Regions from separate parts of the Microbacterium sp. ARD32 genome, predicted to be linked through region 2. Evidence: predicted binding sites of a transcription regulator. Region 2 holds the regulator's gene; the other holds the start of a gene.

Region 1 (15,208 bases), on a different contig from region 2:
ACGACCCCGCCCCGGCGGGCCGGCAGCGAAGAAGGCGCAGCAGAGATCGGCGCCGCGGAAGGCCACGCCGAAGAAGGCGACGCAGGTCGCGCGTCCGGCCCGCGAGGAGCCGCGCACTCTGCGCCTGGGACTCGTCCCCGGCGCGACGCCGGGCAGGTGGATCGACACCTGGAACGAGCGGATGCCGCACGTCGAGCTCGAACTGGTGCCACTGTCCTTCGCGGACCAGCGTGAGCGGCTGCACGACGTGGACCTCGCCCTGGTGCGGCTGCCGCTGCGACGTCCCGGCGACCTGCACGTGATCCCGCTGTACGACGAGGTGCCGGTCGTCGTGGCGGCGAAGGAGTCGCACCTGATGGCCGCGGACGAGCTCTCCGCCGACGACCTCGCCGGCCAGGTGCTGATCACCCCGGGCGATGACGTGCTCGGCCCACTGGACCTTCCCACCGTCACTCCGACCTTCCCCACGATCGAGACCACCGAGGACGCAGTGGCGACCGTGGCGTCGGGTGTCGGCATCCTGGTCGTGCCGATGTCGCTCGCACGAATGCACAAGCGCAAGGACGCCGACTACCGGCCGCTCACCGCCGGCCCCGTCTCCACGGTCGCGCTGGCGTGGCCGCGGGATGCGACCACGCCCGACGTCGAGACGTTCGTCGGCATCGTGCGCGGCCGCACCGCGAACTCCTCGCGCTGAGCGCCGACACAAGAGCCCGTCTATGTGGCGCAAACGGCCCCTCACCAGAGCGAGACGGGGCGTAACGCGCCACATAGACGGGCCGTGAGAGCGTGTCAGGCGGCATCCGCCAGGTGCGCGGCGGACGTCACCGTGAGGGTGCCTTCGCGGGCATCCACGACCACCCGACCGCCATCGGCGAGCGAACCCGAGACCAGGAGGTCGGCGATGCGGTCGTCCACCTCGTTCTGGATCAGCCGACGCAGCGGGCGCGCGCCGTACTCCGGCTCGTAGCCGTGCTCGCCCAGCCACACGACCGCGGCATCCGTCACCTCGAAGCCGATCTCCCGGCCGGCCAGCCGCCTGGCCGTCGCCTGCAGCATCAGCCGGACGATCTCGCCGAGCTCGGTCTGCGACAGCTTCTGGAAGATGACGATCTCGTCGATCCGGTTCAGCAGCTCAGGCCGCATGGCCTCGCGCAGCCTGCCCATCACGCGCGCCTTCAGGTCCTCCTGCGACGCGAAGCCCGAGGCATCCTGCGAGGCCACGAAACCGAGCGCACCCGACCGCGAGGCCAGGAACTCCGAGCCGATGTTCGAGGTCATCACGACCACCGTGTTGCGGAAGTCCACCGTGCGCCCCTGGCCGTCGGTGAGTCGCCCGTCGTCGAGCACCTGCAGCAGCAGGTTGAACACGTCGGGGTGCGCCTTCTCGATCTCGTCGAACAGCACGATGGAGTACGGGTTGCGCCGCACGCGCTCCGTGAGCTGCCCGGCCTCGTCGTAGCCGACGTATCCCGGAGGCGCGCCGACCAGCCGCGACACGGTGTGCCGCTCGCCGAACTCGCTCATGTCGAAGCGGATCACGGCGGTCTCGTCGTCCAGCAGGCGATCCGCCAGCGCCTTGGCCAGCTCGGTCTTGCCCACCCCGGTCGGGCCGAGGAACAGGAACGAGCCGACCGGCCGGTTCGCATCGCCCATGCCCGTGCGGCTGCGCCGCACAGCACGCGCCACGGCCGCCACTGCGTCGTCCTGACCGATCACCCGGGAGTGCAGGTCGGCCTCGAGTTCGGCGAGCCGCGAGCGCTCCGTCTCGGTGAGGCGGCTGACAGGGATGCCCGTAGCCCGGGAGATCACGTCGGCGATCTGCGCCTCGTCGACCACGGCGTCCGCCGGCTCGCCGGCATCGGCCTCGTCGATCCGCCGCTGCATCTCGGAGATCTCATCGCGCAGGCGCGAGGCCTCCTCGTAGCGCTCGGTCGAGACCGCCACGTTCTTGCGGGACTCCAGTTCGGCCAGCTCCGTCTTCAGAGCCGACGTGTCGGGGACCGGTCCGCGTCGCAGGCGCAGGCGTGCACCGGCCTGGTCGATCAGGTCGATGGCCTTGTCAGGCAGCACCCGATCGGGCAGGTAGCGGGCGCTCAGCTCCACCGCCGCGCGGATCGCGTCGTCGGTGTACGCCACGCTGTGGTGCTCCTGATAGGCGGGACGCAGCCCCTCGAGGATCCGCACGGCATCCTCGATGGCCGGCTCGCCGACCCGCACCGGCTGGAAGCGACGCTCGAGGGCGGCATCCTTCTCGATGCGACGGTACTCCGCGAGCGTGGTCGCACCGACCAGGTGCAGCTCGCCGCGGGCCAGGCGGGGCTTGAGGATGTTCCCGGCGTCCATGCCGCCGCTCTCGCCCGCGCCGCCGGCCCCGACGACCGTGTGCAACTCGTCGACGAACACGATGATCTCGCCCTTGTGCGCGGCGATCTCGTCCATGGCCTTGGTCAGCCGCTCCTCGAAGTCGCCGCGGTACCGGGTGCCCGAGAGCATGGCCGGCAGGTCCAGTGCCACAACGCGCCGGTCCTTCAGCTGCGTCGGCACGTCGCCGGCGACGATGGCGCTGGCCAGCCCCTCGACGATCGCGGTCTTGCCGACTCCGGCCTCGCCGACGAGCACCGGGTTGTTCTTGGTGCGGCGGCTGAGGATCTCGATGGTCTGCTCGATCTCGGGGGCTCGTCCGATCACCGGGTCCAGCACGCCCTCCCGCGCGCGAGCGGTGAGATCGAGGCCGTACCGGTCGAGCATCGGCGTGTCGGATGCCGGGTCGGCGCCGTCCTCGCCCTGCGGCGTCACGCCCGAGGGAACGGGCTCGCCGCGCAGGCTCTGGGTGAGCGCCTCGGCGGTCACCCCCGCTCGCGCGAGGATCTGCCCCGACGGGAAGTCCTGTCCGATCACGAGCGCGAAGAACACGTGCTCCGGCTCGATGTACGTCGAACCCGATGAGCGGGCCACCTGATATGCGTGGAACAGCGCCCGGCTGGCGCTCGAGGTCAGGCTGGCGGCATCCGTGTCGGCGGTCTCACGGGCCTCCGGAAGGCGCGCCTCGACCGCCTGAGCGATGTCCGCGGGATCGGCGCCGATGCGGTCGATCGCGCGCGCGACCCCCTCGTCGTCGACGATGACGCGCAGCACGTGCAGCGCATCCAGCTCGGTCTGACCGCGCTCGAGCGCGAAGCGGCCGGCGCGCTGCAGGATCTGCTGAGTGCGCGCTGTGAGGAACCGGCTGAGGTCGATCGACCGCGTCTGCCGGGCCTGCTCACCCGCGAGATAGCGGGCGAGGAACTCGTCGAACGATCCCGAACCCGCTCCGGTGAAGTCGTTGGGCATGTGCATTCCTCTCGAACTTGAGTGTGCCGTCATCAAGTTTCAAACTTGAGCGCATCACTGTCAAGTTCAACGTGTCGCCTCGTCACCTATTCCCGGCGCCGACGGAATGCGCGGAATAGACTCGTCCGCATGTCCTCGGTGCTGTACGTGTGCGTGCGTCCGGAGCGCAGCGCGGCGGATGCCGAGCACCGCTCCTTCGCGCGCGACCTCGGCCTCCCGCGGCTGCACCGGATCGATCTGCTGCACGCGTCTCTGGAGACCGTCGAGTGGGAGCAGTTCGACGGTTTCGTGATCGGCGGGTCCCCGTTCAACGTCACGGATGACGACAAGGGCGACACCCAGCTGATCGTCGAGCGCGACCTCGAGCGCATCGCCGCGCGCGCCTTGGACGGCCGCACCACCGCGCTGTTCACGTGCTACGGGATCGGCGTGGTGACGCGGATGCTGGGCGGACGGGTCGTGCTGGATCACCCGGAGCGCGTGCAGGCGGCTCGCATCCGGCTGACGGCCGCCGGCGAGACGGATGCCCTGTTCGGCCCGAACGCCCCCGAGATGTCGGTGTTCACGGCGCACAAGGAGTCCGCAGCCGAGACGCCGCCCGGCGCGACGCTGCTGGCCACCAAGGACGACTGCCCGGTGCAGGCGTACCGGGTCGGCGAGCGGCTGTACGCGACGCAGTTCCATCCGGAGGCGTCGCCGCAGGACTTCGCCGACCGCATGGCGGTTTACCGGGCATCCGGCTACTTCGACCCGAGCGAGTACGCCGCGACCGAGCGGATGGTGCTCTCGGCATCCGTCGACGGCGCCGACCTGCTGGCGCGCTTCCCGGCGCTCGTCAGCAGCTGATCAGGTCCCTTCACGCAGCAGCGCGACCTTCTCGTCGAGGTACCCGGCCAGCGGCATGAGCCCGCCCGCCGGTGACCAGCGCACCGCCGGCCGGCCGTCCAGCAGCGCCAGCGGGCCGGAGGCGCCACCGGCATCCACGGCATCCGGGTCCAGCGTCACCCAGCCGACGTGCACGATCTCGCCCTCCGCGAAGCCCCCGCGCCGCGCCATCGCACGACGCTCCGCCCGCGCCCGCGACGACTCCGCGGTGTACCCGCGGCGCACCTCCTCCGCCGCGCGCAGCACCTCGCCCGCCGCGAGCACGGCGTCGTCGGTGAGCAGCAGCACGCCCAGCCGCCAGGCGTCCCCCGCCCGCACGATGCGGTCCGCGCGCCACCTCGAGGTGCGCACCACGCCCAGCGCCTCGCGCGGAGCGCCGATCAGCCGCTCTCGTGCACGGGCCAGCAGCGCCGCGGTCGTGGTCACCCGCCCAGGCTAGCCGGTCGCACGTCGGGCGGCAGCGCTGTCAACCCCCTTCGGCTGCCGAGCGCCGACGGGCATGCTGAGGGCTCCATCGACATGTGAGGAGAGCATCATGCCCCGTGGACGCGGTTCGAACAGCCTGAAGGATCCGGATCTCTACGAGGAGCTTCGAGACGACGGAGCCTCCAAGGAGAAGGCGGCCCGCATCTCCAACGCGGCAGCCCGCGACGGGCGCAGCGAGGTCGGCGAGCGCGGCGGCGAGGCCGAGGACTACGAGGATCGCACGGTCGACGAGCTCAAGTCGCGTGCGAAGGAGCTCGGCATCACCGGCTATTCGGACAAGCGCAAGTCCGAGCTGATCTCGATGCTGCGCAACCACTGAGTCGAGAGGGAGAACAAGATGGCATCCACGAAGAAGCAGAGCACGGCGCAGGCCGGCAAGAAGAAGAACACGACGGAGCTCACCGGCGACCAGAACGCTGAGAGCGGTTTCCACGCCTCCGAGCGGCTCGGACAGAGTCTGCAGCGCGTGCTGGTCGACCTGGTGGAGCTGCAGATCCAGGGCAAGCAGGCGCATTGGAACGTCGTGGGCACCAACTTCCGAGACACGCATCTGCAGCTCGATGAGGTGGTCGAGGCCGCACGGCGGCTCGGCGACACGGTGGCGGAGCGGATGCGGGCCCTGCACGCAGTCCCCGACGGTCGCACCCCCACCGTGGCCAAGACCACGTCGCTGCCGCCCTACCCCGACGGCGAGGTGCTGACCACCGAGACCATCGATCTGGTCACCGAGCGGCTCGACGCCACGGTCGCCACGGTGCGCGACGTGCACGACGCCGTCGACGAGGAGGACCCGACCAGCGCCGACATCCTGCACGTGGTGCTGGAGACCCTGGAGCAGCTCGCGTGGATGGTGAGCGCGGAGAACCGCACGCCGGCGTGAGGCGGGACACGCCGTCACACGCGCCGGAGCATCCGGCGTGTGTGACGGCGCGTGTGACGGCGGGGATTCGCCCCGGCGCCCGCAGGGAAGGCAGAATCGAGGCACGCCTCTCAGGGTGAGAGGGCTCAGCCCAGGAGCATCCATGCCGCACACCGACACCGCGCGCCTTCTCATCGCCTGCGACGACCAGCCCGGCATCGTCGCGGCCGTCGCCGGGGTACTGGCGTCGCACGGAGCGAACATCATCTCGCTCGACCAGCACTCCACCGACGAGCAGGGCGGGCGATTCTTCCAGCGCACGGTCATCCACCTGGACGATCTCGCGGGGAAGCGGCCGGACCTGGAGGCGTCCCTCGCGGAGGTCGCCGGCCGCTTCGGCATGGAGTGGTCGCTGCACGACACCGCCGAGCGCAAGCGCGTGGCGATCTTCGTCTCGAAGTACGACCACTGCCTGCTGGAGCTGCTGTGGCGCACGCAGCGCGGCGAGCTGGACATCGACGTGACCGTGGTCGTCTCCAATCACCCCGATCTGGCCGAGTCCGTGCGCTCGTTCGGCGTGCCGTTCGTGCACATCCCCCGCGGTGACGGGCCGGACGCCAAGGCCGAGATGGAGCAGCGCCAGCTGGAGCTGCTGCAGGGCGAGGTCGACCTCGTGGTGCTGGCGCGCTACATGCAGATCCTCAGCGACGACTTCATCGAGCGCATCGGCGCGCCGGTGATCAACATCCACCACTCGTTCCTGCCCGCCTTCATCGGCGCGAACCCGTACGCCAGGGCGAAGGAGCGCGGCGTCAAGCTGATCGGCGCGACCGCGCACTACGCCACGGCCGACCTGGACGAGGGCCCGATCATCGAGCAGGACGTCACCCGCGTCACGCACGCCGAGTCGGCGGCGGAGCTGCAGCGCCGCGGCGCCGACGTCGAGCGCTACGTGCTGGCGCGGGCCGTGAAGTGGCACGCCGAGGATCGCGTGATCGTGCACGACCGCTCCACCGTCATCCTCTGACAGCCGTGATCCTCTGACAGCGGCGATACCGCTCGGCCGCGTCAGGCGGGAACGCCCGCCAGGAGCTCGGCGAAGACGTCGGATGCCGTGTCCCAGCGCGCGAGCGGCGCCGACTGCCCGAGCCACAGGGACTGCAGCTCGCCGAGTCCGCGCCGGCCGGCGATCGCGCGGAAGCGCCCGGTCAGCCAGTTCTGCACCGGGAACGGGGCGATGGCGCCGGATGCCTCGATCTCGCGCACCGCGCGGTTGGAGACGCCGCGCGACAGTCGCCCGCTCATGGCCCTGGTCAGCACCGAGTCGTCGGCGGCCGTCGACCGGATCGCCGCGCGATGGGCGTCGTTCGCGGCGGACTCCGCCGTGACGAGGAACGACGTGCCCGCCTGCACGCCCGACGCGCCCAGCGCGAACGCCGCCGCGACGCCGCGCCTGTCGCCGATGCCTCCGGCCGCGATGACGGGCACGTCCACGGCATCCACCACCTGCGGCAGCAGCGAGACCAGCCCCACCAGCGACTCCTCGGCGGGCTTGAGGAACGAGACGCGATGACCGGCGGCCTCGGCACCGGTCGCGACGATCGCATCCACGCCGCCATCGGCCAGTGCGACCGCCTCGGCTGTCGTGGTCGCGGTGCCGAGCACGCGGATGCCACGGCGATGCGCCTGCTCGATCAGCGCGGGCGACGGCACTCCGAACACCACGCTGAGCACGGCAGGGGCCGCGTCCCAGATCGCGGCGAGCTGCTCGTCCAGTGCGGGCAGGTAGCGCTCAGGCCGTGCGGGCGGCTCCAGTCCGACCTCGGCGAAGAGCGTCTCCAGTGCCGTCGCGTACGCGTCGTGCTCGGGCCCCGGCTTCACCTCGTCGCCGATGGGCAGCCAGATGTTCAGCGCGAACGGGGCGCTCGTCGCTGCGCGCAGCGCCGCGACCGTCGCACGGATGCGCTCGCCGTCGTAGCCGTACAGGCCGTACGAGCCGAGGCCGCCGGCGTCGCTGACGGCCGCCGTCAGCGCCACCGACGACAGTCCTCCGAAGGGCGCCAGCACGATCGGATGCCGGATGCCGAGCAGCGCGCGCAGATCAGTCATGACTCCGAGGCTACGCCCGACCGGTCACCCGGTCACCCGGCCACCCGGCCGCCCGGCCGCCCGGCCGCCCGGCCATCCGCCGCGCGCCGGCGTCACCCGACTGCCGGAATACTGGGGTAGGTTTCGCATGGAGGCACTTCGTCTCCACTGATCCCAGGTGGAGATCGTGACAGTACTGCAGTTCTCGACGTATGACGCGTCACGCGTGGAGGAGACCTGGAGGCAGTTCGTGCCATCGGCTGCGCTGCAGCAGGTGGATCCGGATGACTTCCGGTTCGACTGGTTCTCGGCCGAGGGCGCGGGTTTCAGTCTGGTGCGGTACGGGCTACGTGCACAGGTGCGTTCCGTGGTCGAGCCGGAGAACCAGCTGCTGGCCTGCAGCGTCGCCGGCCCCGGTGCCGAGGTCTGGTCGGGTCGCAGCCCGATGAAGTGCGGAGCGCCGTGGCTCACCGACGGGGCGCGGATGGAGGCGCGGTGGGATCAGGCACAGGTGTCGGGCCTGATCTTCGACCGGGGCACCGCCGAGGAGCTCGCGCGGCGCATGTGCGGTGACGACACGCTGCGGCTGCGCGTGCTCGGCGGCGCGCCCGATCACCAGGCGGCCCGCGAGCACTGGTCGCGCAGCATCGACTTCATTGCGGCGGCGATGATCGAGAGCGCCGACGACGAGCTGATCCTCGCCGGTGTGCAGCGCCAGGCGCTGTGGCTGCTGCTGACGATGTTCCCCACCACGTTCCGCACCGCGCTCGAGCAGGATCCGCAGTCCCGGGTCGCGCCGCGTCTGGTGCGGAAGGCCCTCGCCTACATCGACGAGAACGCCCACCTGCCGATCACCGTCGACGACATCGCGGCCGCCGTGCACATCTCGACCCGCGGTCTGCAGTACGCGTTCCGGCGCTCGCTGGACACCACGCCCGCTCAGCAGCTCCGCCGTGCCCGCCTCGAGGGCGCCCGGCGCGAACTGCTCGACGGCACTCAAGACACCATCGCCGCGATCGCCCGACGGTGGGGTTTCGCGCACCCGTCGCGCTTCTCGGCCGCCTATCGCGACCAGTACGGCGTGCTGCCCGCGGCGACGGCACGGCGGCGGGAATGATCCGTCTCGACGAAGGTCGATGACCGCCGGCGAACAGTCGTTTCGCGTCTCGCACCCTGCGCCGCGCCGCTGCCCTCACGGTCTCTCCGCGCGGGTTAGATTCCAGATGTCCCGCCTTGGGAAGAACATCGCCCATCGTCAGGAGAAGCCATGCGAATCGTGCATCACCCCCGCCCCTCATCCGGCCTCACGGCCGCTGCTCTGAGCTGAGGTCCGCATGGGAAGCCTGTACTACGGGGACGCCGCCGAGCCCATCCTCATCGAGGATCGCGCTCTCGCCCATCTGAAGGTGGTCGTGGCCACCAAGCTGCGACGCAACGAGAGCTTCACACTGTCGTGGACCCATCCGGACGGCGCCGCACCGGGGCGCAGCACCATCTGGCTGCATCCCTCCATCCCGCTCCGGTTCGTCTTCGAGGAGGCCGAGAGCCCTGCCCTGAGCCGCACCTGGATCGAGGAGCTGGCGCACTCGGCCAACTCGAGCGGCGGCATCGCGCTGATCGACGAGCACGTCGAGATCCCGCCGGAGCAATGACCGGCCGCGCGTTCAGCGCGGCGACAGGTGGGGAATGGGCGACGGCGCCTTGGAGCGATCGGATGCGGCGTTGACGGCCGCGTCGAGCGCGGCGAACAGCTGAGCGAAGTCCGCGAAGCGCGTGCGGCGCGGGCACGGCCGGCGCAGCCACAGCACATCGAGTGTGCCCGTGCTGCCGCGCTCGACATAGGCGATCAGGCAGTCCGCGTCGCCGTGACGCCGTGCGCGGTCGCAGATGCGCCAGCTCTCCCGGCCCAGCGGCGTCAACTCCCAGTCGCCGTGCGGGGCGGGGGCGCTCGGAGGGTCGCTGAGCACGGTGCTCATAGCGGCTTCCCTCCGGTGACCGCCAGCACCGAGCCGGAGGTGTACGACGACTCGTCGGAGGCGAGATAGACGTACGCCCCGGCGAGCTCGGCGGGCTCACCGGGACGCCCCAGCGGAGTGTCCTTCCCGAACCCGGCGATCCTCTCCTGGCTCCACCCGGTCGCCGGGATCAGCGGCGTCCAGATCGGGCCGGGGGCGACGGCGTTGACGCGGATGCCGCGCTCACCGGCCTCCTCGGCGAGCGCCTTGACGAAGGCGACCTGAGCGGCCTTCGTCATCGCGTAGTCGATCAGCCCCGGTGACGGGTGGTACGCCTGGATGGAGGCGGTCACGATGATGGCCGCGCCCGCCTCGAGGTCCGGGTACGCGGCGCGCGCCGTGAACAGCGTGCCGCACAGGTTGGTGTCGAACACGCGGCGCATGTCCTCGGTGCGCAGCTGATCGAAGCCGTCGAGGTCGTGCTGGTAGCCCGCGTTGAGCACCAGGATGTCGAGCCCGCCCAGCTCCTCGCGGGTGCGGCGCACGGCATCCGTCGCGAACTCCTCATCACGAAGGTCGCCGGGGATGCTGATCCCCTTGCGGTCCGCGTCCTCGATCAGCGCCACGACGCTGTCTGCGTCCTTCTGCTCCTCGGGCATGTGCACGATCGCCACGTCCGCGCCCTCGCGGGCGAAGGCGATCGCCACCGCCTTGCCGATGCCGGAGTCACCGCCGGTGATCAGGGCCCTGCGCCGGTCCAGACGGCCGTGGCCGACATAGCTCTCCTCGCCGTGGTCGGGCTCCGGCACCGTGTGCTCGGTCTTGCCGGGCTGATCCTGCTGCTGCGGCGGCATCGGCTCGTCCCTGTGCGCCTCGCGCGGGTCCTTCGTGCTGTCACTCATCGTCGATCCTCTCCGGTACGTGTCCCCCGACACTCGCACGGCGCGCGAGCGCACTCCAGGGGGTTGACACCCGGGCCGCTTCGCCTAGGCACGCGCGAGGGCGATGTCAACGGGGGTTCCACGTCCGCCCGAAGCCCCGCACAGTGGTGTCAGCAGGCGCGCAACGGAAGGAGACGCACCATGAGCGGCATCGACGAGGGCATGCTGCCCGAGCACGTTCAGCCGGGGCAGCAGGACGAGGAGCGCCCGGAGGACGAGCACGCCGAACCGGCGGAGCCCGACGGGCACGACCGACCGGAGGGCGAGGAGCGGCGATCCGGCCAGGCCCGCCGGGATCGCTCCACCGAGCCCGACCCGATCGACGTGGATCAGTCCTCGGAGTGAGCGGTCGTCGGCTCCTCGGGCGCGCTGCTGTCACCGGCATCCGGCGGCTCCGGCACGAGATACAGACCACCCGGGGAGTTCGCGGTGAAGGCGAGAGCCTCGGTCCATCCTCGGTTGATCCCTGGCTGCCGGCTGCCGTAGTACTTGAAGACGAGTGAGCTGCCCGGATGCATCCAGACCGTGGTGCGTCCACCCCCCACACTCACGTCCTCCCGCCAGCTGAACGGGAAGGGCTCCCCACGGCGCAGCTTGGCGGTGATGACGAGCTGCAGGTGCGTGAGCGCCCTGTCCTCGATCTCCGCCTTGACGCCGTTCTCGTAGATGAACTTTCCCATGGCAACCTCCGGTCCGCTGGATATCCGATGACGAATTCCAGGCACGAGGTCTAGGTTAGCGACATGGGACTTCTCTACTATGGCGGAGCGGCCGAGCCGATCGAGATCGAGGACCGTGCGCTCGCGCATCTCAAGGTCGTCATCGCGACCAAGCTCCGGCGCAACGAGAGCTTCACGCTCTCGTGGCGGCATCCCCAGGGAGACGACCCGGGACGCTCCACCATCTGGCTGCACCCCTCCATCCCGCTGCGCTTCGTCTTCGAGACCCCCGAGCCGCCCGAGCTGCGCGGGGACTGGATCAACGCGATGGCGCAGTCCGCGAACTCCAGCGGAGGCATCACGATGGTCGCCGAGGACATGACGCCGAGCGAGTGACGCGCCGGCCCGGCCGGGTGACGCGCCCGCCCGGCCGGGTGACGGGCGTCACTCCGATTCGACGGCGGACACGTTGTGCGGGGCGCCGACCGGCTTGGACTCCGCCGATCCGCGCTGACGCAGGTAGATCGAGAACGCGACCATCGTTCCCACTGCCAGGAACTCCGACTGCCAGTTCTGCAGCGTGCGATCCCAGAAATCGGCTGAGACGACATACTCGCCCCAGCTCGGCGCGGTCATGCCGTGCATCGCGGCCTCCTCGCCCGCGACGATCGTGCCGGCCATCGACTGGACCGTCCACGAGAGCACGAACACCGCGCCCATCACGATCAGCAGCGAGTTGCCGTACACCGCACGCCGCCAGCCCGACGCCTTCGCCCACGCGGGCGCGTCGTCAGGGGCGTGCTCGCCGACCAGCTGATCCGCATCGCTCTCGAGCCCCTCGCTGCCGGGCTTCTTCGACTCCGGCGACCCGCGCTGCACGAGCCACACCGTCGCGGCGATGAACAGGAAGAACTGCAGGAACTCGGACTGCCAGTTCTCGGCCACGTCCACGATGAAGTCGGACGAGAGCACGAAGGCGACGAACCCCGTCGCCGCCTGGCCGTGCTCGGCCAGCTCCTCCAGCTGGCGGAAGTAGCCCGCGACCGACTGGCCTGCGAGCGTGAGCAGGAACAGCAGCAGGAAGAACAGCCCGAGGCCGTTGTCACGCAGTAGCCGTCGCATGGTCATCGCCCTCCGATCACGATCGCCATCATGGCGGCGAGACCGCCGAACGTCACCGTCAGCCAGAGCCAGAACACGATCGTCGGCCCCCGTCCCGCCTGCTTGCCCTTGCGCACATCCTGCACCTGGTCCTCCTCACCGCTGATCCTGAGTGGATCGTGGCCGACGCATCATCGGCCGGCCACCCCCTTGACGACGCCGCCGCGGACTGTCAACCCCCTGCGCGGACGGATCCGACCGTCCGTATGGTCGGGCACCAGAGAACCAGGGAGAGGGAGAGACCAGATCATGGCAATCACGACACAGGTCCGGGTGAAGGACATCATGACGGCGGGTGCCCGCTGCATCGGCGAGAACGACTCGCTGGCGACCGCCGCGCGGCTGATGGCCGATCTCGACATCGGCTCACTGCCGATCTGCGGCGAGAACGGAAAGCTGAAGGGGATGCTGACCGACCGCGACATCGTGGTGAAGGCGATCGCCAACGGCCGGCCGGCCGAGACGACCACCGCCGGCGCACTCGCCGAGGGCACACCCCTGCTGGTCGATGCCGAGGAGGATGTCAGCCGGGTGCTCGAGCTGATGCAGCAGCATCAGGTGCGGCGCATCCCCGTGCTCGACGACCGCGTGCTCGTCGGGATCGTCGCCGAGGCCGACGTGGCGCGCAGCCTGGCCCCCAAGGACACCGGCGAGACCGTCGAGCAGATCACGCGCTGAGCGCGCTGCGAACGTCACGCCGAAACGAGCCAACCGGACACACCGGATCGCGCACACGAGAGGAGATCGACATGCACGGCGACAGGGAGGCCATGCAGAAGGACATGAGCCGGCGACCGGCGGATGCCATCACCACGCACGCCGCGTGGGGGTCGGGGGCCCCGCACCTGCTCGTCTCGAAGGAGGACGTGCGGGAGGTCTTCCCGCTCACCGCCGACGAGACGCGGATCGGGTCGGCGGCGGGCAGCGAGCTGGTGCTGGCGGGGGCCGACCCGCTGCACGCGACCGTCGTCCACGACGACCGCGACGAATACGTGCTCACGATGCACGGCGAGGGCGAGATGAACGCCTGGACTGAGGGCGAGGAACGCAGCGAGACGCTGCGCACCGGGGCGCGGTTCACCGTGGCCGGCTGGACGCTGGTCTTCATGCGCGAGGAGTACGCCGACCACGGCCGGCCGTACGGCGGGCGCGAGGGCGGCGAGCTGTCCGACCAGCCCCCGCAGCCGCAGCGTCCGGACTACACCGCGCAGCGTGAGGGCGAGCAGGACGACGAGCGCGGCTGGGAGGTGCGCAACGGCTGACCGGCCGACCGGTTCTGATCGGCCGACCGGTTCTGATCGGCCGACCGGCTCTGACGGTCAGTCGACCGCCTCGCGCTGCGTGCGGATGAAGTCGCGGTCGCGCACGGTGAGTCGTTCCTCGCGCAGCATGCGCGTGCCGGTGATGATCTCCACCTCCGCGCGGACGATGTCGGGCACGATCTCACCGCCCAGCGCGTCCAGCGCGTGCTTCGCGTCGGCTGACAGCAGCGGCCACCAGGTGTGGATCTCCGGATCGGTCATTTCGGACTCCTCTCGCCGATGCGTCGATGCTCGCATCCGGCCCTTTCCGAGCGCAGGGGGTTGACAGGACAGTCCGCGCGACCCGCGCCCGTGGCGCCCGGCGGGCGTAGCGTGAAGTCATGGCGGAGTTCATCGTGGTCGGCGGCACGGGGCAGATCGGAGCGAAGACGGTCAACCGGCTGCGCGCACGCGGACGGTCGGTGGCGATCGCATCCCCCAGCACCGGAGTCGACCTCGTCACGGGGTCCGGACTGGATGAGGCGCTGGCCGGTGCCGAGGTCGTGATCGACGCGTCCAAGCCGCGCTCCGGCGATCCGGCATCCGTGCGGGAGTTCTTCAGCACCGGCGTCGCCAACCTGCTCGACGCGGAGCGGGAGCATGGCATCCGCCACCATCTCGGTCTGACCATCGTCGGCTCCGAGCGGCCGCACGACGTGCCCTTCTACGCCGCGAAGGTGCACGGCGAGCGCCTGGTGCGGGAGTCGGAGGTGCCGTGGACCCTCGTGCACGCCACGCAGTTCTTCGAGTTCGCTCCGGCGATCGCGACGATGGCGGATGCCGAGGGCGCGGTCACCCTGCCGGAGGCGATGGTGCAGCCGGCCGCGGGCGCCGACGTGGCGGACGTGCTCGTGCAGCTGGCGCTGGCCGCACCGCTGAACGCCGATGCGGAGATCGCCGGGCCCGAGCGGATGCCGCTGGCCGGGTTCGTCACACGCGTGCTGCGAGCTCGGGGCGATCAGCGCGTCGTGCGCGCGGCTCCCGACGGGCGCTACTTCGGCGGCACGCTCGACGCCGAGGCGCTGCTGCCGGGCCCTGAGGCCGTGATCCTGCCGACGCGACTGGACGACTGGCTGCGGACGCAGAACGATCGCGAGCACGAGGGTACAGAAGCCTGATCAGATCGCGCCCGCGATCGCAGCGCTGGGGAACGCTTATCTGGGGACTTCCAATATATCGTCGCCGCCGAGCGCGGAACAGGCACCAACGGCGGCGCCCGGCTGAACTTTCGTCGGGTGCTCAGGCCATCGGCAGACGCGCCGAGACCTCCCAGGCTCCGTCGACAGGGCCCGCGCTGAACTCGCCGCTGGCACCGATCACGCGCTCGGCCATCCGGTTCAGACCCGTTCCGCTGGAAGGCAGATCCCGGCGCGGCGTCTCCGGAAGAGGGCTGCGGATCGTGAGGATCGCGTGGTCGTCGTCGATGCGCAGCCGAACGGCGACTTCCCCCGGCCCCGCGTGCTTGAGGATGTTCGTCACCGATTCGCGGACGATGCGCGCGAACACGATGTCGGCGATGCGGGGGATCCGCTCATCGAGG
Region 2 (15,208 bases):
CACGCCGAGCTGGCGCGACGCATGAGCACGCCGGTGTGCCTGGACGAGTCAGTCGTGTCGGCCGAGGCCGCCGCCGACGCGATCGCGCTGGGCGCGGCATCCGTCATCAACATCAAGCCGGGACGCGTGGGCGGGTATCTCGAGGCCCGCCGCATCCACGACATCTCCCGGGCGCACGGCGTCGCGGTGTGGTGCGGCGGGATGCTCGAGACCGGCATCGGCCGAGCCGCCAACGCGGCCCTCGCGGCACTTCCGGGCTTCACCCTGCCCGGCGACATCTCCGGCTCGGACCGGTTCTACACCGAGGACGTCGTCACCGAGCCGATGCGCATGCACGACGGCGTCGTCGACGTTCCCACCGGACCCGGATTCGGCGTCGAGGTCGATCCGGAGCGGCTGGAGCGGTTCCGCACCGGCGTGACCGAGGTCGAGTCGGCCGCGCGCTGACGCGGCTCAGCGGCTGTGCGGGGACAGCCCGGGCAGCACGCGCAGCTGCACCTGCGCGGCGAAGCGCGCCTCGGCATCCGTCAGATCCAGTCCGCTCACCTCCGTGATCCGCCGCAGCCGGTAGCGCAGGGTGTTCGGATGCACGTGCACGGCCTCCGACGCCTCGGCCACATCGCCCATGGCATCCAGCCAGGCGCGCAGCGTCTCGACGAACTCGGTGCCGTTCGCGCGATCGTGCGCGAGCAGGCGGGCGAGCGGTCCCGCCGGCCGCTCGCCGCGCGCGGCCACCCGGTCGCGCAGCTCGAGCAGCAGGGCCTCGACGTGCACGTCGCCGAACATCACCAGCCGGGACTGGGTGGGATGCTGCTCCCGCAGCACTCGCAGGCCGCGGTCGGCGCCCTCGCGCACCAGTGGCAGCGCCTTGCCGCCCACGGCCACCGCGCCGATGCTGATCAGCAGCGGCGTGCGGCGCCCGACGCGGGCGAGGAACTCCTCGGCGAGGCGCCGGGCATCCGCCTCGCCGTCGTCCGCCGAGCGCACCGGCAGCAGCCCGTAGACCGTGTCGCCCACCAGTGCCGCGCAGGCCTGCGGATGCACGGCGGCCAGATGCACCGAGATCGCATCGGCGATGCGCTGGCGCTGCGCCTCCCTGGCGCTCTCCACGCCCAGACCCTCGCCCTCGAGAGCGGCGGGCTGCATCGCGAGCACCGCGACGTCCGCACCGTGCAGGCCGAGACGCTCCAGCGCGTAGTCGGCGCCCTCGCGCCCCTCCAGCGCGGTGCCGAGCAGGTCGGCGCGCAGCCGCCGCTCGATGTCGCCTCCGGCGCGCACCCGCAGCAGGTGCAGCGCGACGAGCTTGGCCGACTCGCGCAGGGCGCTGGAGCGCTCCGGCGAGAGCGCCTGCGGAGTGGCCGCCCAGATGGAGCCGAGGATCTCGTCGCCGGCCCGCACGGCGATCGCGGTGCGCGGCACCGAGGCATCCAGCAGGTCGTCCATCAGGCCGTCCAGCGGCAGGAAGACGGGTTCGTCGCTGGCATACAGCCGCCGGAACACGCCCGCCTCGGCGAGCACGCGCGAGTACGGCTCGGGCACCTGCCGCTCCAGGATCGTGGCGATGCGGCCGGCGTCGGCCTGATCCTGACTGCCCGAGAACGCCAGCACGCGGGAGTTGCGGTCCTCGATCGTGACGGGGGCGTCCAGCAGCGCGGCGATCGCGTTGGCCAGGGTGAACAGGTCACCGGAGGGCACACCGCCGATCGCGCCGTCACCGGCCGCCTCGCCGCCGTGCGCCAGGATCGACGAGAGCATCGCCCCCAGCTGCGTCCAGGACGCGCCGCGCGCGAGCCCCAGCAGCACCACGCCCGCCTGCGCGGCCTGGGCCTGGGTCGCCGGGTCGAGAGTGACCGGTTCGCGCAGCACGAGCGCGGATGCCCCGGCCGGGGCGATCCGCTGCAGCAGGGACCGCACCTCGGCATCCGCCCGCAGACCCACGCCGAGCACGATCGCGCCGCGCGGGATGACCTGCTCGTCGAGCGGGTCGTGCATCGCGATGCCGCCGACGCGCGCCGACAGGTCCGCCCCGGCGGCGAGCGGCCGCAGGAACGTGGTGCCCAGATCCTGCAGCACCCGCGCGAGGGTCGCCTCCGGCCTCTCGCCCTCGCCCGCCTCTCGCATTCTCCCACCTTAGGCGGGGGGTGTGCGCCGGTGCATCACTCCCCGGTGGCCGGGGCGGGCGGCTCCGCCAGCCGACGCGCGATCTTCGTCGCATTCCGGCGGTCGGGCTCGGCGACGGTCGCCATGACCGTCAGCTCTCCCCGCGCGCTCGCAGGAGACCGGCCAGCCAGCGGAACGACGCCTTCGGCGTGCGCTCCAGCGTCTCGAAGTCGACATGCACCAATCCGAAGCGCTGGGTGAAGCCGGCGGCCCACTCCCAGTTGTCCATCAGCGACCACACGAACAGGCCGCGCAGGTCGAGCCCCTCTGCCGGCGCGCCGGGCGTCACCGCCGACAGCGCCGCGTCCAGGTGGCCGGCGAGGTAGTCGATGCGCTCCTGATCGTCGACGGCGCCGGTTGCAGCATCCACAGCATCCGCGAAACTCGCTCCGTTCTCGGTGATGTACACCGGCGGCAGCACCTGGCCGTAGCGCTCCTGCACCTCGGCGAGCGCGCGCGTGAACGCCTCCGGCGCGATCGGCCAGCCGAACCCGGTGCGGGGATACTCGTCGAACTCCTCCAGCCGGAAGGGGAGATCGGCCATCGCCTGGCTGGTGCCGTCGGGGCTCTCGCCGGTGCCGGCGCCGGCGGCCACCCGGGTGGGCATGTAGTAGTTCAGGCCGTAGAAGTCCAGCGGTTGCGAGATCACGACGAGGTCCTCGACGGGGACCTCGGCGAAGGCGCCGAACAGCGGGGAGAGCTCGTCGGGCACCTGCGGGTAGTGACCCAGCAGCACGGGGTCGGCGAAAACCCGGTTGTGCACGACGTCGAAGAGTGCGGCCATCATGGCGTCCTCGGGGCTGTCGCCGGCCGGGACGACCGGGGTGTGCACATTCGTGATGCCGATCCGGCCGCGCACGCCGGTGGCGCGCAGCGCCTGCACCGCCAGCCCGTGGCCCAGCAACTGGTGGTGCACCGTGGGAAGCGCGTCGAAGAGCAGTGCCTGCCCGGGAGCATGGAGGCCGAGTGCGTAGCCGTTCAAGGTGACCGTGGCGGGCTCGTTGATGGTGATCCAGGAGTCCACGCGGTCTCCGAACCGTTCGCCGACCAGGCCCGCGAATTCTCCGAGTCGCGCGGCGGTGTCCCGGTCCAGCCACCCGTGCTCGTACTCCTCGGGCAGGTCCCAGTGCGAGATGGTGACGAAGGGCCGGATGCCGGCGGCCTGCAGCTCATCGAGCAGCCGCTCGTAGAAGGCGACGCCGTCGGTGGCGAGCGACCCGCGCCCGTTCGGCTGCAGCCGGGTCCAGCTGAGCGAGAACCGATAGGCGTCGACGCCGAGATCGGCCATCAGCCGGACATCCTCGGCATGCCGGTGGAAGTGGTCGGCGGTGACCGCGGTGGAGCTGCCGTCGATGATGCGCCCGGGCTGGTCGCTGAAGCGGTCCCAGACGCTGGGGGTGCGTCCCCCGGCTGCGACGCCGCCCTCGATCTGGGCGGCGGCCGTGGCCGTGCCGATCACGAATCCCGGCGGCAGGCGGAGGCCGGTCTGCTGCATGCCGGACTGCTGAGGGGTCATCGTCGTCTCCCGTGTGCGGACCGCTGTGTCCGCGTCTGCGTGGCGCCAAGTGGGACAGTCGTCCCACTGCCGCTACCTTAGGAGCAGGTTCGACGAAGAGCAAGCGGAAGGATGCCATGGCGCGCACGCCGGTCGAGGAGCGCCGCAGGGCCCTGATCGCCGCCGCGCTGCGGGTGATCGCGGGCTCGGGGTAAGATCGACGCAGATCCCTCCCCGAGCACCAGGAAGCGAGGTGGTTCATCATGTCCAGTGACAGTCACAGTCGCAGACACGTCATCCCCTCCGCTTCCGCACCGCTCGGCTGAGCGGCGGCGTCTGCTGCGACGCACGCCCCGGCGCTCCGCGCCGAATCCGCTCTCCGCGGTGCCTTCCTAAAGGCACGCGCATGACTCCCATCCAGCTTCAGACCGTCTCCGAGGCCGCCGACGACATCCGCCGGCTCATCGCCCAGGGTGACCTGCCCGGCGCCTCCGCCGTGCTGACCCCGCTCTCCGTTCCCGAGGTCGTCGAGCTCGTCGACCGGCTCGGCATCGAGGATGCCGCGATCGTGTACCGCCTGCTCACCAAGGCCCGCGCCCTCGAGGTGTTCGAGGCGCTCTCGCCCGGCACGCGCGGTGAACTCGTGCAGGCACTGCGCAACGCCGAGATCACGGCGCTGTTCGCCGAGATGGACCCGGACGACCGGGTGTGGCTGCTCGACGAGCTGCCGGCATCCGTCGCCCCTCAGCTCCTGCGCGGCCTGACGCGCAGCGAGCGCGAGCTCACCGCGGGCATGCTCGGCTACCCGCAGGACTCCATCGGGCGCCGCATGAGCCCGGAGTTCGTCACCACGCATCCGAGCCTCACCGTCGCCGAGACGATGACCCGCGTGCGCGGCGCACTCGACAGCGCTGAGACCGTCTACACCCTTCCGGTGACCGACGGCGGACGACGCGTGGTGGGCGTGGTCAGCCTGCGCGATCTGATGTCGGCATCCGACGACGATCTCGTCGGCGCGCTGATGAACGACGCGCACGTCGTCGAGGTGACCGAGGATGCCGAGAACGCGGCCCGCCGCATGACCGACTACGGCCTGCTGGCGCTGCCGATCGTGGACAGCGAGCAGCGTCTGGTCGGCATCCTGACCATCGACGACGCGGCCCGCATCCTGAAGCAGGAGGAGAGCGAGGATGCCGCCCGCCAGGGCGGCGTGGAGCCGCTGCGCCGCTCGTACCTGTCCACGCCCATCCGGCGCCTGGTGCGCTCGCGCGTGGTGTGGCTGCTGGTGCTCGCGGTCGGCGCGACGCTGACCGTGCAGGTGCTGGACGCCTTCGAGGCGACCCTCGCCCAGCTCACCGTGCTGGCGCTGTTCGTGCCGCTGCTGATCGGCACCGGCGGCAACACCGGCAACCAGGCGGCGACCACGGTGACCCGCTCGCTCGCCCTGGGTGAGGTGACCCCGCGCGACGTGCTGCGGGTGCTGTCCCGCGAGGTGCGGGCGGGATTCTGCCTGGGGCTGCTGCTGGGACTGTTGGGCTTCGCGCTGGCCGGGGCGATCTACGAGTGGCACATCGGCCTGGTCATCGGGCTCACGCTCGTCGCCGTGTGCACGGTGGCGGCATCCATCGGCGGCATCATGCCGCTCGCCGCGCGGGCGATCAAGGTCGACCCGGCGGTGTTCTCCAACCCGTTCATCACGACGTTCGTCGACGCCACCGGCCTGATCATCTACTTCCTGATCGCGAAAGCCGTCCTGGGCCTCTGACCCCGCTTGCCCCGTCTATATGTCACAAAGCCGCGGAATTCGGGCCGAATAGGGGCGTTTTGTGCCAAATAGACGGGAGAGACCGGGTCATCCGGGGCCGGGGCCGGGGCCCGGGCCGGGGTCCGGGTCGGGGGTGATCGTGCGGGGGCGCCAGAGCACCACCTCGGTGGAGCGGCGGATGCGGCGGCCGGAACCGACCGAGAACACCTGGCCCGATGCCCCGGCGGCGAACACGCGCACGCCGGGGCGGCTCTCCCGTTCGGCGCGCAGCGCGCCTTCCAGCTCGGTGACGCGGGAGCGCAGCATCCGCACCTCGTCCTCCAGATCGAGCAGCCGCGCGATCGCGGGCAGGCTCATCCCCTCGCTCGAGAGCTGCGCCACCTCGCGGAGCTGCTCGATGTCGCGCATCGAGTAGCGCCGCGAGCCGCCGCGCGTGCGGCCGGGCACCACCAGGCCGATGCGGTCGTACTGCCGCAGCGTCTGGGGGTGCATGCCGGCCAGTTCGGCAGCGACCGCGATCGCGAAGACGGGGGATTCGGCATCCATGTCAGGCCTTGGCCTTCGCCATCATCTCGGCACGCGGGTTCTCGGCCGGCTCGAGCTCGTGGAAGCGCTCGAGCGCCTCGCGCGCGGCGTCGTCGAGGTGCGACGGCACGGCCACCTGCAGCTCTGCGAGCAGATCTCCGGTGCCCTTCTTCGCCGAGGCGATGCCCCGGCCCTTCACGCGCAGCACGCGACCCGACGGGGTGCCGGGAGCGACCCGCAGCTTGACGGTGTCGCCGCCCAGCGTGGGCACCTCGATGGTCGCGCCGAGCGTCGCCTCGGTGAACGTGACGGGCACGGTCAGCCGCAGGTTCAGTCCCTCTCGGGTGAACACCGGATGCGGACGCACCGTGACCTGCACGACGATGTCACCGGACTCCCCACCGTCGGGCGAGGGGCGGCCCCGGCCGCGCAGCCGGATCTTCTGCCCGTCTGCGACGCCGGCCGGCAGCTTCACCTTGAACGGCTTGCCGTCCTCGGCCTGCAGCGTGATGGTCTCGCCCTGCGCCGCGGTGACGAAGTCGAGCGTGGTGCGGGCCGTGACGTCGGCCCCCTTCTGCGGGCCGCCGAAACCGCGGAACCCGCCGGACTGTCCGAACCGTCCGCCGCCGAACGATCCCCCTCCGCCCTGATTGAACATCGAGAAGATGTCGTCGAAGTCGGCCTGGCGGCCGCCGCCCTGCCCGAATCGGCTGAACACGTCCTCGAAGCCGCCCGCTCCGCCGCCACCGGGCGCTGTGAAGCGCGCACCGGAGCCCATCGCACGGATCTCGTCGTACTCGCGGCGCTGATCGGCGTCGCTGAGCACGCTGTACGCCTCGCTGATCTCCTTGAACTTCGCCTCGGCCTTGGCATCACCCGGGTTGGAGTCCGGGTGGTACTTGCGGGCGAGCTTGCGGTACGTCTTCTTCAGCTCCGCATCGGAGATGTCCTTCGAGACGCCCAGCGTCTTGTAGAAGTCCTTGTCGAACCAATCCTGGCTGGCCATCGATCACCTACTCCGCGGGGACGGCGACGACGACCTTCGCCGGTCGCAGCTCGACGTCGCCCAGACGGTAGCCCACCTCGACGACGTCGAGGATGGTCGAGCTCGTCGCACCGGGAGTCGGCTGCTGGAAGATGGCCTCGTGCTGCTGCGGGTCGAACTCGTCGCCCTTCGCGCCGTAGGCGACGACACCCAGGCGCTCGACCACCGAGCGCACCTTCTCGGCGATCACGGCGAAGGCCGAGCCCTCGGTCAGATCGCCGTGCTGCTGCGCACGGTCGAGGTCGTCCAGCACGGGCAGCAGCCCCTTGGCCGCCTCGCCCTTGGCGCGCGCGATCTCGATGTGGCGCTGCTCCTCGGTGCGGCGCCGGTAGTTGGCGTACTCCGCGGTCAGGCGCTTGAGATCGTGCAGGTGGTCGGAACCGGCATCCGCGTCGTCGGCGTCCTCGCTGGATGCCTCGGGCGTCTGCTGCGCGTTCAGGATGTCGTCGACCGTGAGGTCGTCGTCCGACCCCTCGGCCGCGGCGGCGTCGGTCGAATCCTGCGGAACGTCCTGCTCCTGCGGCGCGGGGCCGGATGCCGCAGCATCCGACCCCTCGTCCTCAGGAACTTCATCGAAGTTCTTGTCGGTCATCTCTTACTTGCTCTCCTCGTCGTCGACGACCTCGGCATCCACCACATCCTCGTCGGATGCGGCGTCGGCGGGAGCGTCGCCCTCGGGGGCGGCGGATGCGGCATCCGCCTGAGACTGAGCGTAGATGGCCTCGCCCAGCTTGCCCTGCGACTCGTTCAGCTTGTCGAACGCGGTCTTCACCGCGTCGTCGTCCTCGCCGGCCAGTGCCGTCTTCAGGGCGTCGACGTCGGCCTGCACCTCGGACTTGACGTCCTCGGGCAGCTTGTCCTCGTTCTCCTTGATGAGCTTCTCGATCGAGTAGGCGAGCGACTCGGCCTGGTTGCGCTGCTCAAGGGCGTCCGCGCGCTTCTTGTCCTCAGCGGCGTTCTCCTCGGCCTCGCGGACCATGCGCTCGATGTCATCCTTCGACAGCGACGAGCCGCCGGTGATGGTCATCGACTGCTCCTTGCCGGTGCCCTTGTCCTTGGCGGACACGTGCACGATGCCGTTGGCGTCGATGTCGAAGGTGACCTCGACCTGGGGGATGCCGCGGGGAGCCGGAGCGATTCCGGTGAGTTCGAAGGTGCCCAGCGGCTTGTTGTCGCGAGTGAACTCGCGCTCGCCCTGGAAGACCTGGATCGCAACCGACGGCTGGTTGTCGTCGGCGGTGGTGAAGGTCTCGCTGCGCTTGGTCGGGATGGCCGTGTTGCGGTCGATGAGCTTGGTCATCCGGCCGCCCTTGGTCTCGATGCCGAGGCTCAGCGGGGTGACGTCGATGAGGAGGACGTCCTTGCGCTCGCCCTTGAGGACACCGGCCTGCAGGGCGGCGCCGACGGCGACGACCTCGTCCGGGTTCACGCCCTTGTTGGCCTCCTTGCCGGTCTCGCGCTTGACGAGCTCGGCGACGGCGGGCATGCGGGTGGAGCCGCCGACCAGCACGATGTGGTCGATGTCGCCGACCTTGATGCTCGCCTCGCGGATGACGTCCTCGAACGGCTTCTTGGTGCGGTCGAGCAGGTCCTTGGTGAGGTCCTCGAACTTCGCGCGGGTGAGGGTCTCGGACAGGGAGACCGGACCCGAGTCGGTCAGCGAGAGGTAGGGCAGGTTGATGCTGGTGCTCGTCGAGGACGACAGCTCCTTCTTGGCCTGCTCCGCGGCCTCCTTGAGGCGCTGCAGGGCGATCTTGTCACCCGAGACGTCGACGCCGGAGGTCTCCTTGAACTGCTTGATGAGGTAGTCCACGACGCGCTGATCCCAGTCGTCGCCGCCGAGGCGGTTGTCACCGGCGGTGGCGCGCACCTGGATGGTGGAGAAGTCGTCGTCCTTGCCCACCTCGAGCAGGGACACGTCGAAGGTTCCGCCACCGAGGTCGAACACCAGGATGAGCTCGTCCTCCTTGCCCTTGTCCAGGCCGTACGCGAGGGCCGCGGCGGTGGGCTCGTTGATGATGCGCAGCACGTTCAGGCCGGAGATCTCGCCCGCCTCCTTGGTGGCCTGGCGCTCGGCGTCGTTGAAGTACGCGGGGACGGTGATGACGGCATCCGTCACGGTGTCGCCGAGGTACGACTCGGCGTCGCGCTTGAGCTTCATCAGGATGCGCGCGGAGATCTCCTGCGGCGTCCACTTCTTGCCGTCGACGTCGAAGGACCAGTCGGTGCCCATGTGGCGCTTGACCGACGAGATGGTGCGATCGACGTTGGTGACGGCCTGGCGCTTGGCGGTCTCGCCGACCAGCACCTCGCCGTCCTTGGTGAAAGCGACCACCGAAGGGGTGGTGCGGAAGCCCTCGGCGTTGGCGATGACCTTGGGCTCGCCGCCCTCGAGGACGCTGACGACGGAGTTGGTGGTTCCGAGGTCGATTCCGACAGCACGTGCCATGTGATTCTCCTTGTGGTTGAAGTCTGATGCGACCCAAACCTGAGCCGCGATGACTCAAGTGTAAACAAGCGAGAGGGGGCTGTCAAGAAAGTTGATATGAGTGGACTCAGGTTTATCCCCCAGCCTCAATCCCGGCCCTGGGTCGGTGGGCAACGCGCGGGAACCCGCTATCGCGTGATTGTGATCGGCAGGGGATCCGTGATGCCGTCGAGCTCATGCCCGCTACCTGGTGCCCCGACGAACGCAAGCATCACGGACTCGCCCGACCGATCGCGGACGATTCGCCCCGCATACAGCGGGGCGGCAGCGATCAGCCGCGCGTCATCTACGCAGACCTCGTCGAGCGCACCGTCCACCCCGACCATCCAGACGCCGCTCTCGGCGCCGTCGCTCCGAGGCCCGTCGCCGTGACGCGATCCGCAGAAGACGAGCACAGTCTCCCCCTCGATCTCCGCCGTCTGAAGCACCTCGAGGTGAGCGAACCTCGAGGACTGGGTGCCCAGTGGGGGTTTCACCACCCACGTCTCGAGATCCTGCGACCAGGCGTAGCCGATGACCCCGCCGCTGGTGAACGTCCCACCCGCGCCGCGTGCCGTGATGAGCATGTGCCAGCCGTGCTCCTGCTCGTCTCGGAACACCCACGGATCACGCCAGGCCTCCTCCGGCCAGGCGGTGTCCCCCAGTTTCTCGTAGTGTGCGGGGTCCGCGCGCAGCACGAATCCCGCACGCTTCGTCCATGTGTGCAGATCCTCGGAGAACGCCATCCCGATCGCCTCGATGTTCGCGTTCGCATCCGGCGCGAGGAAGGAGGCCCCCGTGTAGAACATCCGCCAGAGACCGTCATCCCCCCGGACGACCGAGCCCGTCCACGTCGATGTCTCGTCGAAGCTGCCCCCGGACCCGGGCGCGAGGACCTCGCCGTGATCGGTCCAATGCGTCAGGTCCGCCGAGGTCGCATGCCCGATACGGGCGTGACGATGCCGAAGCTCCGGGTCGCCCAGAGACCTCGGCGCTCGCAGGTAGAAGAGGTGAAATCTCTCGCCGTCGTCGGCGACCCAGAAGTCCCAGACCCAATGCGTATCCAGGCTGAAAGCCACCCCGTACCCCCTCTCGATGCCGACGTCGACCGCGACGCGCAGCACTCAGCCCTTGAGCGATCCCTGCATCAGGGCGGCGACGAACTTGCGCTGGAAGACCAAGAACACGATCAGCGTCGGCGTGAGGATCAGCAGCGACCCTGCGCACAGCAGCGGGATGTCGGTTCCGTATCGCCCCTGGAACGCCCCGAGAGCCCCGGCCATCGTGCGTTTGGCGGGATCGTCGACCAGCACGATCGCCAGGAGGAACTGGTTCCAGGTCCACAGGAAGAGCAGGATCGACAGCGACGAGATCGCCGGCACGGACAGTGGCATGTGTATACGCCAGAACAGCTGCGCCGTCGTTGCGCCGTCCATCCGCGCGGCTTCGGAGAGCTCCTGCGGCATGGTGACGAAATGCGCCCGCATCCACATCACCGCGAACGGCATGAACAGACCGATCAGCGGCAGGACGATCGCCCAGCGGGTGTTGAGAAGCCCGAGTTCGCGCATCTGGTAATACAACGGGGTGATGATCCCCTCGAACGGCAGCGTCAGCCCGAGCAGGAAGACGATGAAGACGATCCCGCTTCCTGTGGGCCTCAGATGTCCGAGGGCGAAGCCGGCAAGGGTGGCTATCAGCACCGCGATGGGGACGACCCCCAGTTCGATGAGCATGCTTGACCACAGCAGGGCGAGCATGTCCGCGGACTGGAAGGCCAATGCGAAGTTCTCCCAGTGCGGGGTCTCCGGCCATTCGAGACCGCGTGGATACGTCCCCGGCGAGTGCAGTGCGGTGACGAACAGGCTGATGAACGGCAGCAGCGTGATGAGCATGAGGATGACGAGGATGACCCGCCCCATCAACTTCTCGCGGGCATGGACGATCATGATTCCCTCCCCCGGAGGATGCGCTGGAGCGGGAGGACGATGATGAGGACGAGTGCCATGAGTACGATCGCGAACGCGGATGCCGTGCCGATCTCGCGCTGATAGAAGGCGAGGTAGAAGATCTGCAGGCCTGGCACGAGCGTGCTCTCCCCCGGGCCACCCTGCGTGGAGATGTAGATGATGTCGAAGCTCGCGAGCGCGGAGATGACCGTGACGGTCACGCAGACCGCGATCTCCTGCCGCACCCCGGGAATCGTGATCGAGAAGAACTCGCGGATGGGGCCGGCGCCGTCTATCCGCGCGGCCTCGTACAGGGCCGGGTCGACCTTCGTCATGCCTGCGAGGATGAGCACGAGGCACAGCCCGACCTGCACCCACGCGCCGATGACGCCCACGGCGGGCAGGGCTGTGTTGAAGTCGCCGAGCCACGCCCGGGTGACGGCGTCGAGACCGACCAGGCGGAGCAGTTGGTTCACGACGCCGTCGGTGGAGAGCTGCCAGCTCCACATGATGCCCGCGGCGACGAGCGGGATCACCTGCGGGAGGAAGAGGACGGTGCGCGCCACGCCGGCGAGCCTGCTCGCTGCGACGGCACGGATCACATTTGCCGCCAGTAGCGCGATCGCGACAGGGATTACGGAGAAATAGATGATCAGCTCGAACGCGTTCAGGATCGCACCGACCAGCTTCGGGTTGGTGAACACCTCGACGTAGTTGTCCATGCCGGACCAGGTCGCCGCTCCGATCCCATTCCAGTCGTAGAGCGAGTACTGCGCCGAGAGCGCGATGGGACGCAGCACAAAGGAGACGTAGAAGACGGCAGCGGGCAACACCAGACCGTAGGCCGCGAGGGTTCGGGTGATGCGGCCCACGCGGCGCCTGCGAGCGCGCTCCGACAGCGCTGCTGCGCCGGAGACCTGCTCCGGCGCAGCAGCCGTTCGACGTTGTGCCATCGGCTAGCTTCCGACCTGGCTCTCGTAGTCGGATTGCACGGACTCCAGCAGACCGGCGGGCGTCTGCTCCCCCGCCACCATCTTCTGCAGGTTCGGCGTCCAGCTCTGAGCGTAGATCGCGCCGGTCGCGTTCGCGATGAAGTCCATGGCTCCGTTCACTTCGCCGATCACGTCGCCGGCGCCAAGCGTCGCCGCGGTGGTGGTCCCCTCTTCGACGGGAGGCATGTAAGCGCCCACCGCGCCCATGGGGCTCGAACCGCCGACCTCGACTGTCAACGCACGCGCCTTCTCATTCGTGGCCGTCCAATCGAGGAAGAACGCCGCGCAGTCGGGGCTCTTCGCCGTGGCGGAGACCCCATAGGTGTTCGGTGCGGACATCGCGCCGATCTGGCCGCCCTCCTCCAGCGGAGGCATGAGGAAGAATCCGGCGTTGCCCGGCATCTGCGCGTCGAGGTTGCCGGCCTCCCAGTCCCCGTTGAAGCTGAACAGCGTCTCTCCGCCGATGAAGCGGCTCATCATCTGCGCATAGTCAAGCGAGTTCACATCCGGCTCGAAGTAGCCGGCGTCGATCCAGCGCTGCAGGTGCTCTGCTGCGGCGAGGTTCTCCGGTGTGTCGATCGTGGCCCCGGGCTTCTGGAAGATCCAGTCGTTGATCGCCGATGGATCCCCGTAGGAGGCCATGAGCGCCTGCAGCGGGAACGCCAGGCCACCCGTCGCGCCGCCGTTGAACTGGCCGATCGGCGTGATGCCGGCATCCTTCGCCTTCTTCAGCGCCGCATCGAACTCATCGAGCGTCTTGGGAGCCTCGGTAAGGCCGATCTGGGCGGCGAGCTCCTTGTTGTAGTAAACGCCGGTCATCGAGTAGCTCAGGCCCATCGCGTACAGAGGGCCGTCGCCGCGGCGGCCCTCGTCGTCCACGCGGAGCTGCACGAGCTGCGACTCCGGCCATTCCGACCAGCCGTAGGCTTCGGCGTAGGGGTCGAGGTCGAGCAGCAGTCCGTCTGAAGCCAGTTCCGACATCTGCGGGAGCCGCATCAGGTCCGGCGGCGAGTCCTGCAGCACACGCGGCGCATTCTGCGTGATGACGGCGAACTGGTCCTCGCGGATGTCGAACGTCACGTTGGGGTACTGCTTCGTGAACTCTTCGGTCAGCGCTGTCGGCAGCGGGAAGCCGGTCTCGAAGTACGCCTGGAGGACGACGTCCTCGGCGCCGCAGGTCAGCGCGACGTCGCCGGTGGCGGGCGCGTCATCGGAGTCCTGCTTGGCATCGCCACCGGGAGGAGCGCAGGCGACGAGCCCCAGAGCCATCGCCGCAATGGCGCTCACCACAAGTGGACGGATAGGACGCTTATCGCTGTGAGACACCGGTGTCCCCTTTCATGAAGACTCATCAATCGAGCCGATCTGGTGCTTTGATCGGTTGCTAAATCGGGTTAGCATCTCCATGATGCGTCACCCGACGCGACCGTGTCAACCCCCGAGGGACAGTGCCCTATGACGCCCTCGCTAAGATCGGCCAGGACGGAGAGGCCCCCATGGCAGCCAAGCGCATCACGCTCGCGGACGTCGCGCGCGCCGCTGACGTGTCTCGTTCGACCGCCTCGCTCGTCCTCTCGGATCGCGGCGACGAGCTGCGCATCTCGGAGGCCTCGCAGCAGCGCGTGCGGCAAGTGGCCACCGAACTCGGGTACCGTCCCAACATGGTCTCCGCGAGCCTGCGGAAGGGGACCAGCGGCACCATCGGCTTCATCTCCGACACGGTTGCGACCTCGCAGTTGGCGGGCGACATGATCAAGGGCGCTCTGGAGGGGGCGCGCAAGCACGGCTACATGCTGTTCATCGGCGAGTCGGAAGGCGACGAGAGCCAGCAGGAGCGTCTCGTCGAGGCCATGCTCGATCGCCAGGTCGACGGCCTGATCGTGGCCTCCATGTTCACCCGCGAGCGGTCCGTGCCGTCCGCTGCCGCAGAACGGAACGTCGTCCTCCTCAACACCGTCCCGCCCCCGGACGAGGCACCCGTCAGGGCGGTGATCCCCGACGAGTACGCAGCGGGACGCGCGGCCGCCCGGCTGCTGCTGGATGCCGGACACCGTCAAATCCACCTGATCGGGGGCGGGCCCGGCCGCGATGACGTCGCGCAGGACAGCGTCGCGGGCAAGGAGAGACTCGCAGGCATCCTCGACGAGCTCACCAGTGCGGGGCTCTCACCGGCGAGCGGCGCCGAATGCCGGATCTGGCTGCCGTCGGAGGGCTGGCGTGCGACGTCGGCGCTGATCGCATCCGGCGTCGCACGAGGGGCGCTGATCACCTTCAACGATCGCCTCGCCTTCGGCGCCTATCAGGCGATCGGCGAGGCCGGCGCGACGATCCCTGGCGACTTCTCCATCGTCTCGTTCGATGATCACCAGCTCGCCTCCTGGCTGCATCCGAACCTCACGACCTTCGCCATCCCCCACCACGAGCTGGGCCTGCGCGCGCTGGAGACGCTGCTCGACCCGGCGACGATCGCGCGCCCCGGGATCGATCGCATCACAATGCCGCTACGTCGGCGTGGTTCGGTGGCGGAGTTCGGGACCATTTGACTTCTGACCGCCCTCTGCCACACGATGAGGATGCTAACCCGGTTTAGCCATCCGATTCGAAAGAAGGCTCCCGTTGTCCGACCCGCACTCCAAAGCGCCCTCCGAACCGGTGCGGCCGCCGCGCCCGCCGTTCGATCACGACATCTGGCGCGCGCTGGAGAGCCAGGGAGACGCCGTCGTCACCGACATGCGCCCCGAAGACGTCCCGCATCTGCGAGCCAAGGCGATCGCCCCTGACGAAGCGGCCTGCACGCGTGACGGCGAATT

The links. Region 2 encodes HspR, which represses chaperone genes until heat shock. Its sites were predicted from a motif close to AAGTTGAGTCNNNNNGACTCAACTT; they were not measured.
Region 1: a site for HspR is predicted at 3,376-3,400, ahead of Q9R19_RS11785 (ATP-dependent Clp protease ATP-binding subunit). Genes of this name have one in related genera too.

Annotation. Positions count from the first base shown of each region.
Region 1 is NZ_JAUZVD010000003.1:33,110-48,317, reverse strand. It holds gene Q9R19_RS11790 (LysR family substrate-binding domain-containing protein) at 1-697, shown strand, start outside; gene Q9R19_RS11785 (ATP-dependent Clp protease ATP-binding subunit) at 793-3,333, opposite strand; gene Q9R19_RS11780 (glutamine amidotransferase-related protein) at 3,463-4,179, shown strand; gene Q9R19_RS11775 (glutaminase) at 4,180-4,644, opposite strand; gene Q9R19_RS11770 (Rho termination factor N-terminal domain-containing protein) at 4,754-5,023, shown strand; gene Q9R19_RS11765 (DNA starvation/stationary phase protection protein) at 5,042-5,584, shown strand; gene purU (formyltetrahydrofolate deformylase) at 5,727-6,590, shown strand; gene Q9R19_RS11755 (nitronate monooxygenase) at 6,632-7,672, opposite strand; gene Q9R19_RS11750 (AraC family transcriptional regulator) at 7,839-8,768, shown strand; gene Q9R19_RS11745 (hypothetical protein) at 8,986-9,303, shown strand; gene Q9R19_RS11740 (hypothetical protein) at 9,316-9,627, opposite strand; gene Q9R19_RS11735 (SDR family oxidoreductase) at 9,624-10,508, opposite strand; gene Q9R19_RS11730 (hypothetical protein) at 10,689-10,892, shown strand; gene Q9R19_RS11725 (ATP-dependent DNA ligase) at 10,877-11,227, opposite strand; gene Q9R19_RS11720 (hypothetical protein) at 11,291-11,602, shown strand; gene Q9R19_RS11715 (DUF6766 family protein) at 11,651-12,334, opposite strand; gene Q9R19_RS11710 (hypothetical protein) at 12,331-12,453, opposite strand; gene Q9R19_RS11705 (CBS domain-containing protein) at 12,617-13,045, shown strand; gene Q9R19_RS11700 (hypothetical protein) at 13,117-13,629, shown strand; gene Q9R19_RS11695 (hypothetical protein) at 13,687-13,890, opposite strand; gene Q9R19_RS11690 (NAD(P)H-binding protein) at 14,010-14,786, shown strand; gene Q9R19_RS11685 (histidine kinase) at 14,908-15,208, opposite strand, start outside.
Region 2 is NZ_JAUZVD010000002.1:358,977-374,184, reverse strand. It holds gene menC (o-succinylbenzoate synthase) at 1-447, shown strand, start outside; gene Q9R19_RS10015 (helix-turn-helix domain-containing protein) at 454-2,121, opposite strand; gene Q9R19_RS10010 (GH1 family beta-glucosidase) at 2,252-3,676, opposite strand; gene mgtE (magnesium transporter) at 4,062-5,420, shown strand; gene Q9R19_RS10000 (heat shock protein transcriptional repressor HspR) at 5,508-5,966, opposite strand; gene Q9R19_RS09995 (DnaJ C-terminal domain-containing protein) at 5,968-6,951, opposite strand; gene Q9R19_RS09990 (nucleotide exchange factor GrpE) at 6,959-7,582, opposite strand; gene dnaK (molecular chaperone DnaK) at 7,586-9,439, opposite strand; gene Q9R19_RS09980 (glycosyl hydrolase family 32) at 9,607-10,536, opposite strand; gene Q9R19_RS09975 (carbohydrate ABC transporter permease) at 10,582-11,406, opposite strand; gene Q9R19_RS09970 (sugar ABC transporter permease) at 11,403-12,359, opposite strand; gene Q9R19_RS09965 (extracellular solute-binding protein) at 12,363-13,685, opposite strand; gene Q9R19_RS09960 (LacI family DNA-binding transcriptional regulator) at 13,895-14,941, shown strand; gene Q9R19_RS09955 (alpha/beta hydrolase) at 15,015-15,208, shown strand, end outside.